DNA from 3 places in the Streptomyces sp. NPDC020884 genome. Region 1 is predicted to be linked to each of the others. Evidence: riboswitches for the same ligand, from Rfam matches in the RefSeq annotation. Region 1 holds a riboswitch; each other region holds the start of a gene.
What was found. Region 1 has a riboswitch for thiamine pyrophosphate ahead of thiC (phosphomethylpyrimidine synthase ThiC). Riboswitches for the same ligand answer to the same signal wherever they lie in the genome.
Positions count from the first base shown of each region.

Region 2: linked by a shared signal. The riboswitch ahead of ACH4UK_RS07295 (thiamine ABC transporter substrate binding subunit) and the one ahead of thiC (phosphomethylpyrimidine synthase ThiC) in region 1 are both predicted to bind thiamine pyrophosphate.
Region 3: linked by a shared signal. The riboswitch ahead of thiO (glycine oxidase ThiO) and the one ahead of thiC (phosphomethylpyrimidine synthase ThiC) in region 1 are both predicted to bind thiamine pyrophosphate.

Region 1 is NZ_JBIRRY010000005.1:262,019-265,833, reverse strand. It holds gene ACH4UK_RS18055 (IclR family transcriptional regulator) at 1-169, shown strand, start outside; gene ACH4UK_RS18050 (SsgA family sporulation/cell division regulator) at 271-708, shown strand; gene ACH4UK_RS18045 (YibE/F family protein) at 731-2,077, opposite strand; TPP riboswitch at 2,148-2,281, shown strand; gene thiC (phosphomethylpyrimidine synthase ThiC) at 2,274-3,815, shown strand, end outside.
Region 2 is NZ_JBIRRY010000002.1:102,729-106,543, reverse strand. It holds gene ACH4UK_RS07305 (phosphatidate cytidylyltransferase) at 1-631, shown strand, start outside; gene rlmN (23S rRNA (adenine(2503)-C(2))-methyltransferase RlmN) at 741-1,847, shown strand; TPP riboswitch at 1,906-2,022, shown strand; gene ACH4UK_RS07295 (thiamine ABC transporter substrate binding subunit) at 2,104-3,198, shown strand; gene ACH4UK_RS07290 (ABC transporter permease) at 3,279-3,815, shown strand, end outside.
Region 3 is NZ_JBIRRY010000001.1:345,918-349,732, forward strand. It holds gene ACH4UK_RS01575 (NAD(P)/FAD-dependent oxidoreductase) at 1-1,245, opposite strand; gene ACH4UK_RS01580 (hypothetical protein) at 1,275-1,616, opposite strand; TPP riboswitch at 1,680-1,792, shown strand; gene thiO (glycine oxidase ThiO) at 1,790-2,971, shown strand; gene thiS (sulfur carrier protein ThiS) at 2,968-3,228, shown strand; gene ACH4UK_RS01595 (thiazole synthase) at 3,231-3,815, shown strand, end outside.

The sequences.
Region 1 (3,815 bases):
ACTGGGCACCGTGTGCGCCGCGATCCCCGTCACGGCCGGTGCCACCATTGCGGCGATGGCCATTTCCGTACCCCTGGACCGCGAAGAACGGTTGCTGCCCGCAGTCGAACAGCTACGTGGCGAAGTCGCCAGCCTCTTGCGTTCGTTCGTGTTCTCTATCAGTATCTGAAAAATCACTCCTTGTGATCTGCTATCGCGTGCACCACGATGGCGTCAATAGGGCCATGGGGGATCATTCCTGGCCAGTTTCATCTACTGCGGGGTTGAACGATGCGCGAGTCGGTTCAAGCAGAGGTCATGATGAGCTTCCTCGTCTCCGAGGAGCTCTCGTTCCGTATTCCGGTGGAGCTCCGGTACGAGGTCGGCGATCCGTACGCCATCCGGATGACGTTCCACCTGCCCGGCGATGCCCCTGTGACCTGGGCGTTCGGTCGCGAACTGCTGCTGGACGGGCTCAACAGCCCGAGCGGCGACGGAGACGTGCACATCGGGCCGACCGAGCCCGAGGGCCTCGGCGATGTGCACATCCGGCTCCAGGTCGGCGCGGACCGTGCGCTGTTCCGGGCAGGGACGGCGCCGCTGGTGGCGTTCCTCGACCGGACGGACAAGCTCGTGCCGCTCGGTCAGGAGCACACGCTGGGTGACTTCGACGGGAACCTGGAGGATGCGCTCGGCCGCATCCTCGCCGAGGAGCAGAACGCCGGCTGACCGGGGTGCTCGTGGCGGCCCGTCAGCCCGTCTTGCGGCGGCGGCCCCGGCCGGTCCGCGCGGGTGCGGCCGTAGCCGCCGATGCGCCACCGGGCCCCGGGCGGTCCGCGGAGACGACCAGCGCGGCGAGTGCCGTGGTCACCGGCACCGAGGCGACCAGGCCGATCGACCCGACCAGCGTGCGGACGATCTCCTCGGCGACCAGCTCGCTGTTGGCCACCGTCCCCACACTGCTCTGGGCGATGGAGAAGAGCAGCAGCAGCGGCAGCGCCGCGCCCGCGTACGCCAGCACCAGGGTGTTGACCACCGAGGCGATGTGGTCCCTTCCGATCCGGATCCCTGCCCGGTACAGCCCCTTCCAACCCATCTCCGGGTCCGCCTGGTGCAGTTCCCAGACCGCGGAGGTCTGGGTGACCGTCACATCGTCGAGCACGCCGAGCGAACCGATGATGATGCCGGCCAGCAGCAGACCGCTCATATCGATGTCCGGGTAGAGGCCGTGGATGAGGCCGGTGTTGTCGTCGGTGTTGCCGCTCAGGCTCGCCCAGCCGATGAACAGGGAGCCCAGCAGCCCGATCAGCAGCAGTGAGATCAGCGTGCCGACGACCGCGACCGATGTCCGGGCCGTCACCCCGTGGCACAGGTAGAGGGCCGCCAGCATGATCGCGCTGGCCCCGATCACCGCCACGACCAGCGGATTCGAGCCCTGCAGGATCGCGGGCAGGATGAACAGGGTCAGAACGGCGAACGACACGACCAGCGCCACCAGCGCCATCAGCCCGCGGAGCCGGCCCACCAGGACCACCGCCAGCGCGAAGATCCCCGCCAGCAGCGCCATCGGAAGCTTCCGGTCCACGTCCGTCACGGAGTACTGGAGGTCGCGGGGCGCGTCGGGGGCGTACGCCACGACCACGCCCTGACCCTCGCTCAGCTGTCGGGGCGCGTCCGGCTGGACCACCTCGACGAACCTGCGGCCCTTGTCGTCGCCGCTGGTCACCTCGATGGTGGCCTTCGCGCACTCCCCCTCCTGCTCGTTGACGGCCTCCCGGCCCGAGGGCGTGGAGGTGTCGCCGGTCGGGGGCACCTGCGCGGCGTTGACGTCCGCGCAGTCGACGTTGACGACCTGGACGACCTTGCCGTCCTGGGTCTGCCGGTCGAATCCGACGCCGGTGCGCTCGTGGTCGGGCGCGCCGCCGGGCCAGAACGCGATCAGACCGACGACGACCGCCGTCGCGAACGGAATCAGCACGGCGGCGATGACCTTGCGCAGGTGCCGGGAGACCGGGGCGGCCGGTCCGTGGCTGTGGGTGTGGCCGTGAGTGTGGCCCTGGGGCGGCTGGGGAGCGGGGTCGCTCTGGGGGGAGGTCACGGGGCGATCATCGCAAGAATGGGAGGGCCCTCTGGTCAGCTCGCCGGAAAGGACGCTAGCGTGGAGGCACCTTTGCACACGCGGGAGCTCGGAGCACCGGGCTGAGAGGGCGCTGATCGCCGTACATCCGTACGGGAAACGCTGCGCCGACCGCCGAACCTGTTACCGGGTAATGCCGGCGTAGGGAGTAGGTCTCATGACCACAGCGGACGCACGCACGCCTGCCTCGAAACAGAACGACGGAACGCCGAACGGCACGACGCCGGACGACGGGATCCGGAACGACGAGGCCGGGAAGTCCATCGGCTGGCACAAGGGGTACGTCCAGGGCTCGCGCCCGGACCTCCGGGTGCCGGTCCGACAGGTGCACCTCACCAACGGCAAGGACGTGACGCTGTACGACACGTCGGGGCCGTACACCGATCCCTCCATCGACACCGATGTCCGCCGCGGCCTCGCGCCCCTGCGGGAGAACTGGATCATCGCCCGCGGCGACACCGAGGAGTACGCGGGCCGTCCGGCCCGCCCCGAGGACGACGGGCTCAAGCACACCTCGCCGCGCGGCGGACTGCGCAACCTCGACGCCGTGTTCCCCGGCCGCCCGCGCCAGCCGCGCCGCAGCCGCGACGGCCGTCCCGTCACCCAGCTCGCGTACGCCCGACGGGGGGAGATCACCCCGGAGATGGAGTACGTGGCGATCCGGGAGAACGTCGAGGCCGAGGTCGTCCGCGAGGAGATCGCGGAGGGCCGGGCCGTGCTGCCGGCCAACGTCAACCACCCCGAGATCGAGCCGATGATCATCGGTAAGCGGTTCCTGGTGAAGGTCAACGCCAACATCGGCAACTCGGCCGTCACCTCCTCCATCGAGGAGGAGGTGGACAAGATGACCTGGGCGACCAAGTGGGGCGCGGACACGGTCATGGACCTGTCCACCGGCCGCAACATCCACGCCACCCGCGAATGGGTGCTGCGCAACTCCCCCGTGCCGATCGGCACCGTTCCGCTCTACCAGGCCCTGGAGAAGGTCGACGGCCGGGCCGAGGAGCTGACCTGGGAGATCTACAAGGACACCGTCATCGAGCAGGCCGAGCAGGGCGTGGACTACATGACGGTGCACGCCGGAGTGCGCCTGCCGTACGTCCCGCTGACGGCCCGTCGCAAGACCGGAATCGTCTCGCGCGGCGGCTCGATCATGGCGGCCTGGTGTCTCGCGCACCACAAGGAGTCGTTCCTCTACGAGCACTTCGAGGAGCTCTGCGAGATCCTCGCGGCGTACGACGTCACCTACTCCCTGGGTGACGGGTTGCGTCCCGGTTCGATCGCGGACGCCAACGACGAGGCGCAGTTCGCCGAGCTGCGCACGCTGGGCGAGTTGAACTCGATCGCCAAGCGGTTCGGCGTCCAGACCATGATCGAGGGCCCCGGGCATGTCCCGATGCACAAGATCAAGGAGAACATCGACCTCCAGCAGGAGATCTGCGAGGAGGCGCCGTTCTACACGCTCGGCCCGCTGACCACGGACGTCGCGCCCGCCTATGACCACATCACCTCCGGTATCGGCGCTGCGATGATCGCTTGGTGGGGTACGGCGATGCTCTGCTACGTCACGCCCAAGGAGCACCTGGGGCTGCCCAACCGGGACGACGTGAAGACGGGTGTCATCACCTACAAGATCGCCGCCCACGCGGCCGACCTCGCCAAGGGGCACCCGGGCGCGCAGGAGTGGGACGACGCCCTC
Region 2 (3,815 bases), on a different contig from region 1:
CCCGCTGGCCGTCGGCGGAGCCGCGATGGTCATCGCCGGCTACGCCCGGGGTCCCGAGGGAGCCTGGATCGCGATGGCCCTGACCGCCCTCGCGGTGCTGGTGTGGCGGATGACCGAGCCGCCGGACGGCTATCTCAAGGACGTCACCGCCGGAGTCTTCGCGGCGTTCTACGTCCCCTTCCTGGCCACCTTCGTCGCCCTGCTGCTGACGGCGGACGACGGGTCGTGGCGGGTGCTGACCTTCCTCGTCCTCACGGTGGTCAGCGACACCGGGGCGTACGCGGTCGGCTGGCGCTTCGGCAAGCACAAGCTCGCCCCGCGCATCAGCCCCGGCAAGACCCGTGAGGGCCTGCTCGGGGCGGTCGCCTTCGCGATGGTCGCCGGCGCGCTCTGCATGGAGTTCCTGATCGACGGCGGCGCCTGGTGGCAGGGTCTGCTGCTCGGCCTCGCGGTCGCGGCCAGCGCCACCCTCGGCGATCTCGGCGAGTCCATGATCAAGCGGGACCTCGGGATCAAGGACATGGGCACGCTGCTCCCCGGCCACGGCGGCATCATGGACCGGCTGGACTCGCTCCTGCCGACCGCGCCGGTCGTGTGGCTGCTCCTGGTGCTGTTCGTCGGCTCCGGCTGAGCGCCTCGGCACCACGAAACACCGTCCCACCTGCACGTTTTACGAGTGAGGGTCCGTTGTCCACAGGGCGGCGGGCCCTCACCCGTCTGTCTGCGACACTGGATGAACCATGCCTAAGCCCGGAGAACTCACTTTCGTCGCGCCCCGCGGAGCCAAGAAGCCCCCGCGGCACCTCGCCGACCTCACGCCCGCCGAGCGCAAGGAAGCGGTCGCCGCGACCGGTGAGAAGCCGTTCCGCGCCCAGCAGCTCTCGCAGCACTACTTCGCGCGGTACGCGCACGACCCGGCGGAGTGGACCAACATCCCGGCGGCCGCGCGGGAGAAGCTCGCCGAGGCGCTGTTCCCCGACCTGATGTCCGTGATCCGGCACATCAGCTGCGACGACGACACCACGCGCAAGACGCTGTGGAAACTGCACGACGGGACGCTCGTCGAGTCCGTCCTGATGCGCTATCCCGACCGCGTCACGATGTGTATCTCCTCGCAGGCCGGCTGCGGAATGAACTGTCCCTTCTGCGCCACCGGACAGGCCGGCCTCGACCGCAATCTGTCGACCGCCGAGATCGTGCACCAGATCGTCGACGGCATGCGCGCGCTGCGCGACGGCGAGGTGCCCGGCGGGCCCGCGCGGCTGTCCAACATCGTCTTCATGGGCATGGGCGAGCCGCTCGCCAACTACAACCGCGTCGTCGGAGCGATCCGCCGGCTCACCGACCCGGAGCCGGATGGCCTCGGTCTGTCGCAGCGCGGGATCACCGTCTCCACCGTGGGCCTCGTCCCGGCCATGCTGCGCTTCGCCGACGAGGGCTTCAAGTGCCGTCTCGCCGTCTCGCTGCACGCCCCGGACGACGAGCTGCGCGACACTCTGGTCCCCGTCAACACCCGGTGGAACGTCCGCGAGGTGCTGGACGCCGCCTGGGAGTACGCGGAGAAGTCCGGCCGCCGGATCTCCATCGAGTACGCCCTGATCCGGGACATCAACGACCAGGCCTGGCGCGGCGACCGGCTCGGCCGGCTGCTCAAGGGCAAGCGGGTGCACGTCAACCTGATCCCGCTGAACCCCACGCCCGGCTCCCAGTGGACCGCCTCGCGGCCCGAGGACGAGAAGGCGTTCGTCGAGGCCATCGCGGCCCACGGCGTGCCCGTCACCGTCCGGGACACCCGTGGTCAGGAGATCGACGGGGCCTGTGGTCAGCTGGCGGCCTCCGAGCGTTAGCCTCTCCCGGGCGGGCGGCCGAAAACCGCCGGTGTAGCCTGGGCCCGAAATCAACTTCATATTCCGACAGGGGAGCGCCACAGCGCTGAGAGTGCGGCACCAAGGACAGGTTGGCCGCAGACCCTCTGAACCTCGCCCGGGTCATTCCGGGTAGGAAGTTCGGACCTTACTCAAGCTGTTGCGCCCTGCCCGCTTCCGGTTCGCCGGACAGCGGGCGGGGCCGCGTCTCTTCCTGGTCACCTCCAGGAGGAATCACATGAACACCACCACGAAGTACGCGGCGACCGCGCTCGCCGCCGCTCTGGGCGTCTCCGTGCTCGCGGGCTGCGGCGACGACGGCCCGTCGGGCTCCGGGGCGTCCAAGGGCAGCGGCTCCAAGACCGTGACCCTGGTCAGCCACGACTCCTTCAACGCCTCGGACAAGGTGCTGAAGGCGTTCACCGAGGAGACCGGCTACAAGGTCGAGATCCTCAAGAGCGGCGACGCCGGGGCCGCGCTCAACCAGGAGATCCTGACCAAGGGCTCCCCGCGCGGCGACGTCTTCTTCGGCGTCGACAACACCCTGCTCTCCCGCGCCCTCGACAACGGTCTGTTCACCGCGTACGAGGCCAAGGGCCTGGACGGGGTCGCGGCGGACACGCAGACGGACGACAAGCACCGGGTCACGCCCGTCGACACCGGTGACATCTGCGTCAACTACGACAAGAAGTACTTCGCCGACAAGAAGCTCGCGCCGCCGAAGACCTTCGAGGACCTGCTCGAGCCCGCGTACAAGAACCTCCTCGTCACCGAGAACGCCGCCAGCTCCTCGCCCGGTCTCGGCTTCCTCCTCGGCACCGTCGCCACCCAGGGCGAGGACGGCTACGAGACGTACTGGAAGAAGCTGAAGGCCAACGGCGTCAAGGTCGTCGACGGCTGGGAGCAGGCGTACAACGAGGAGTTCTCCGGCTCCGCCGGCGGCAAGAAGGCCAACGCGGACCGGCCGCTCGTCGTCAGCTACGCCTCCAGCCCGCCCGTCGAGGTGCTCTACGCCGACCCGCAGCCCAAGGAGGCCCCCACCGGAGTCGCCACCGGCACCTGCTTCCGGCAGACCGAGTACGCCGGACTGCTGACCGGGGCGAAGAACGAGGCGGGCGGCAAGGCGCTGCTGGACTTCCTGATCAGCAAGACGTTCCAGGAGGACATGCCGCTCACCATGTTCGTGAACCCGGTCGTGAAGGACGCCGAGCTGCCGGAGCTGTTCACGAAGCACGGCGAGACCGTCGAGACGCCTGCCACCGTCGCGCCCGAGAAGATCACCGCCAACCGTGAGCAGTGGATCCAGTCGTGGCAGTCGCTGGTCCTGAAGTAGGGCCCAAGGAGAAGACCGCCCGCCCCGCGCCGCCCGTCCGGGGGGCCGGGCGGCGCGGGACCGCGGTGCGGCTCGGCCTGATGGCCGTGCCCGTCGCGTTCTTCGTGGTGTTCTTCGCCTATCCCGTGACCGCGATCGTCGGCCGGGGCCTCAAGGCGGGCGGCGACTGGCAGTTCGGGCGGATCGGCGAGGTGCTGGCCCGCCCGGACATCCTGGACGTCCTCTGGTTCACCACCTGGCAGGCCCTCGCCTCGACCGCGCTCACCCTGCTGATCGCCCTGCCCGGGGCGTATGTCTTCGCCCGGTTCGACTTCCCCGGCAAGCAGGTGCTGCGGGCGGTCGTCACGGTGCCGTTCGTGCTGCCGACCGTCGTCGTCGGGACCGCGTTCCTGGCGCTGCTCGGGCGCGGCGGGCTCCTCGACGAACTGTGGGGGGTCCGCCTCGACACCACGGTGTGGGCCATCCTGCTGGCCCACGTGTTCTTCAACTACGCCGTGGTCGTCCGGACGGTGGGCGGGCTCTGGTCCCAGCTGGACCCGCGCCAGGAGGAGGCCGCCCGGGTGCTCGGGGCCGGCCGGTTCGCCGCCTTCCGCCGGGTGACGCTGCCCGCCCTCGCC
Region 3 (3,815 bases), on a different contig from region 1:
TCACAGGGCGGCGGACTTCAGCGGTACGGCGGGGTCGGCCACCTTCTCCGGGTCGAGAGCGGCCCCCGACCCGATGAGCCTGCGGCCCTGGGCGAGGTCGCGCGGGCGGCCCACGGCGAGCACGGCGACCAGCGCGCCGTCGCGCAGCCAGCACACCGACCAGGCGGCGTCCGCCCCGTCGCCGCGCCACAGCAGGGTGTCGGCGTGCGCGTGGTGGCCGGCGTACTGCACGAAGCGGCCGAACTGCTCGGACCAGAAGTACGGGACGGGGTCGTAGACGGGGAGCGGTCCGCCGTCCTGGGCGGCCATGATCGCGGCGGCCACGGTGCGCGGGCCCTGGAGGGCGTTGTCCCAGTGGTGGACGAGCAGGCGCGTTCCGTAGCGGGCGGAGGGGAAGGAGGCGCAGTCCCCGACCGCGTACACATCGGGCAGGGAGGCGCCGAGCGCGCTGTCCGCGGTGACCGAGCCGTCCGGGCCGAGCGCGATCCCGGAGCCGGCCAGCCAGCCGGTGGCGGGGCGCGCGCCGATGCCGACGACCACGGCTCCGGCGGGCAGGGCGCGGCCGTCCGCGAGGATCACGGCCCCTTCCTCGACCCGGTCGACCCGGGCCCCGGTGAGGAGTTCGGCGCCGCTGTCGGCGTACCAGGCGGCCATGGGGGCGGCCACCTCGGCGGGCAGGGCGCCCGCGAGCGGGCGGGCGGCGGCCTCGACGACGGTGACCGCGCAGCCGGCGGCGCGGGCCGCGGTGGCGAACTCCGCGCCGATCCAGCCGGCCCCGACGACGACCACGTCGTGCTGCCGGTCCAGGACGGGCCGCAGCCGGGCGGCGTCGTCGAGGGTGCGCAGCAGATGGACGCCGGGCACGCCTTCGGTGCCGGGCAGGGTGAGGGGCTCCGCGCCGGTCGCGAGGACCAGGACGTCGTAGGGGACCGGCCCGTCGGCGGTGTCCAGGACATGGTCGGCGGCGCGCAGGGCGATGACGTCCAGGCCGAGGCGCAGGGTGATGTCCAGCGCCTCGAAGTCGATGTCGAAGGCGGAGTCCTCGGCCTTGCCCAGCAGCACGGCCTTGGACAGCGGGGGGCGGTCGTAGGGCTGGTGGGGCTCGGCGCCGATCAGGGTGACGGGCCCGGTGAAGCCCGCCTCGCGCAGGGCCACGGCGCTCTGCACGCCCGCCATGCCCGCTCCGACGATCACGGCGTGCCGTGTCCCCTGCCGTGCCGTCCGCTGCCGCGTCTGCTCGCTCACGCGGACCAGTCTATTCATCTGACGTAGGGTCAGATAGATACTTCCTCGACCACGCTGGTTCCGCTGCCCTCCTGGGACTCCCAGGCCCACCGCTCCGCCAGCCGCACCCGGCCGTCAGCGAGGTCGAGCACCGTGGAGAGGCAGTGCCCGGACGAGGTCGTTCCGTCCTGCTTGAGCTGGACGTAGCGGAAGTCCAGCGCGTCCCCCTCGCGGGTGCCGACGAGGTGGCCGCGGACCACGTCGCCGCCCGCGTACTCGGCCCAGATCCGGCCGTCCCGCTCGTGGTAGGTGAAGCGGGTGCGGGTGCCGACCTGGCCGGGGGCCTGGTCGGCGACGGGCGAGAGGACGAGTCCGTCGAGTGAACGGGCCACGGTGGCTGCTCCCTTGGCCGGCCGCCCACGGGCCGTGGGCGGGTGGGTTTAGGGTGGCCACGGTAGAACACTCGCGGGAGCCCGGACGCACCGGGCTGAGAGGGAGGCTGGACGGCCTCCGACCGTACGAACCTGATCCGGGTCATGCCGGCGAAGGGAGGGGCTGGACACCCATGCGCGTCTCGGGGAGAAACTCCGGATCCGACGTCCTCGTCATCGGGGGCGGCATCATCGGCCTGGTCACCGCGTGGCGGGCCGCCCAGCGCGGGCTGCGCGTCACGGTGGCGGACCCCGCACCGGGCGGCGGCGCCGCGCAGGTCGCGGCGGGCATGCTGGCCGCCGTCACCGAGCTGCACTACGGCGAGCAGATGCTGCTCGGGCTCAACCTCGCTTCCGCCGCCCGCTATCCGGCGTTCGTGGCCGAGCTGGAGGAGGCGAGCGGCCGGGAGACCGGCTTTCGCACCTGTGGCACGCTCGCCGTCGCGCTCGACTCCGACGACCGGGCCCATCTGCGCGAGCTGCACGCCCTCCAGGAGCGTTCGGGCCTGGAGTCGGTCTGGCTGAACGGCCGCGAGTGCCGCCGCCTGGAGCCGATGCTGGCCCCGGGCGTGCGGGGCGGCCTGCGGGTCGACGGCGACCACCAGGTGGACCCGCGTCGCCTCGCCGCGGCGCTGCTGTCCGCGTGCGAGCGGGCCGGGGTCGCGTTCCGCCGGACGACCGCGGACCGGCTCACCGTCACCGGGGGCCGGGCAGCCGGGGCGCTGCTCGGCGACGGCAGGGAGTTCGCGGCCGATCAGGTCGTGCTCGCCGCGGGCAGCCTCAGCGGCCGGCTCGCGGGGCTCCCGCCGGAGCTCGTGCCGCCGGTCCGCCCGGTCAAGGGCCAGGTGCTCCGGCTCACGGTGCCACCGGCGTACGCCCCCTTCCTCAGCCGCACCGTGCGCGCCGTGGTCCGGGGCGGCCACCTCTACCTCGTGCCGCGGGAGAACGGCGAGCTGGTCGTCGGCGCCACCAGCGAGGAGATGGGCTGGGACACGACGGTCACCGCCGGCGGGGTGTACGAGCTGCTGCGCGACGCCCACGAGCTGGTCCCCGGCATCACCGAGCTGCCGCTCACCGAGACCCGGGCCGGTCTGCGCCCGGCCACCCCCGACAACGCCCCGCTGCTCGGCCCGACCGCCCTGCCCGGTCTGCTGCTCGCCACCGGGCACCACCGCAACGGCGTCCTGCTGACCCCCGTCACCGGGGACGCGATGGCCGACGTCCTGACCACCGGCGAACTGCCCGAGACGGCCCGCCCCTTCGCGCCCGGCCGATTCGCACCCGCCGCCCCCGTACTCCAGGAGCAGCCCGTATGACCCAGCAGCCCGCCGTCCCCGAGCCCGGCTCCGAGCCCGTCCCCTCCGGGGCCCCGGTTTCCGTCTCGGTGAACGGGGAAGCCCGTGTCGTTCCCGCCGGGACGGCCCTGGACGCCCTCGTGGCCACCCTGACCCCGGCCCGCTCCGGGGTCGCCGCCGCCGTCAACGAGAGCGTCGTCCCGCGCGGCCAGTGGGCCGCCACCGCACTCGGCGAGGGCGACCGCGTCGAGGTCCTGACCGCCGTACAGGGAGGCTGACCATGTCGGACGACGTCTTCACGCTGGGGCCCGCCACGTTCGGATCCCGGCTGATCATGGGCACCGGCGGGGCCCCCGGCCTGGAGGTGCTGGAGCGCTCGCTGATCGCCTCCGGCACCGAGCTGACCACGGTCGCGATGCGCCGGCTGGACCCGACCGTGCAGGGTTCGGTGCTCTCGGTGCTGGAGCGGCTCTCCATCCACGTCCTGCCGAACACCGCGGGCTGCTTCACCGCGGGTGAGGCGGTGCTGACCGCCCGGCTGGCCCGGGAGGCGCTCGGCACCGACTGGGTGAAGCTGGAGGTGATCGCCGACGAGCGGACCCTGCTGCCCGACCCCATCGAGCTGCTGGACGCGGCGGAGACGCTGGTCGACGACGGGTTCGTCGTGCTGCCCTACACCAACGACGACCCGATCCTGGCGCGGAAGCTGGAGGACGTGGGGTGCGCGGCGATCATGCCCCTCGGCTCCCCCATCGGCTCCGGGCTCGGCATCCGCAACCCGCACAACTTCGAGCTGATCGTCGAGCGGGCCGGGGTGCCGGTGATCCTGGACGCGGGCGCCGGGACGGCCTCGGACGCGGCGCAG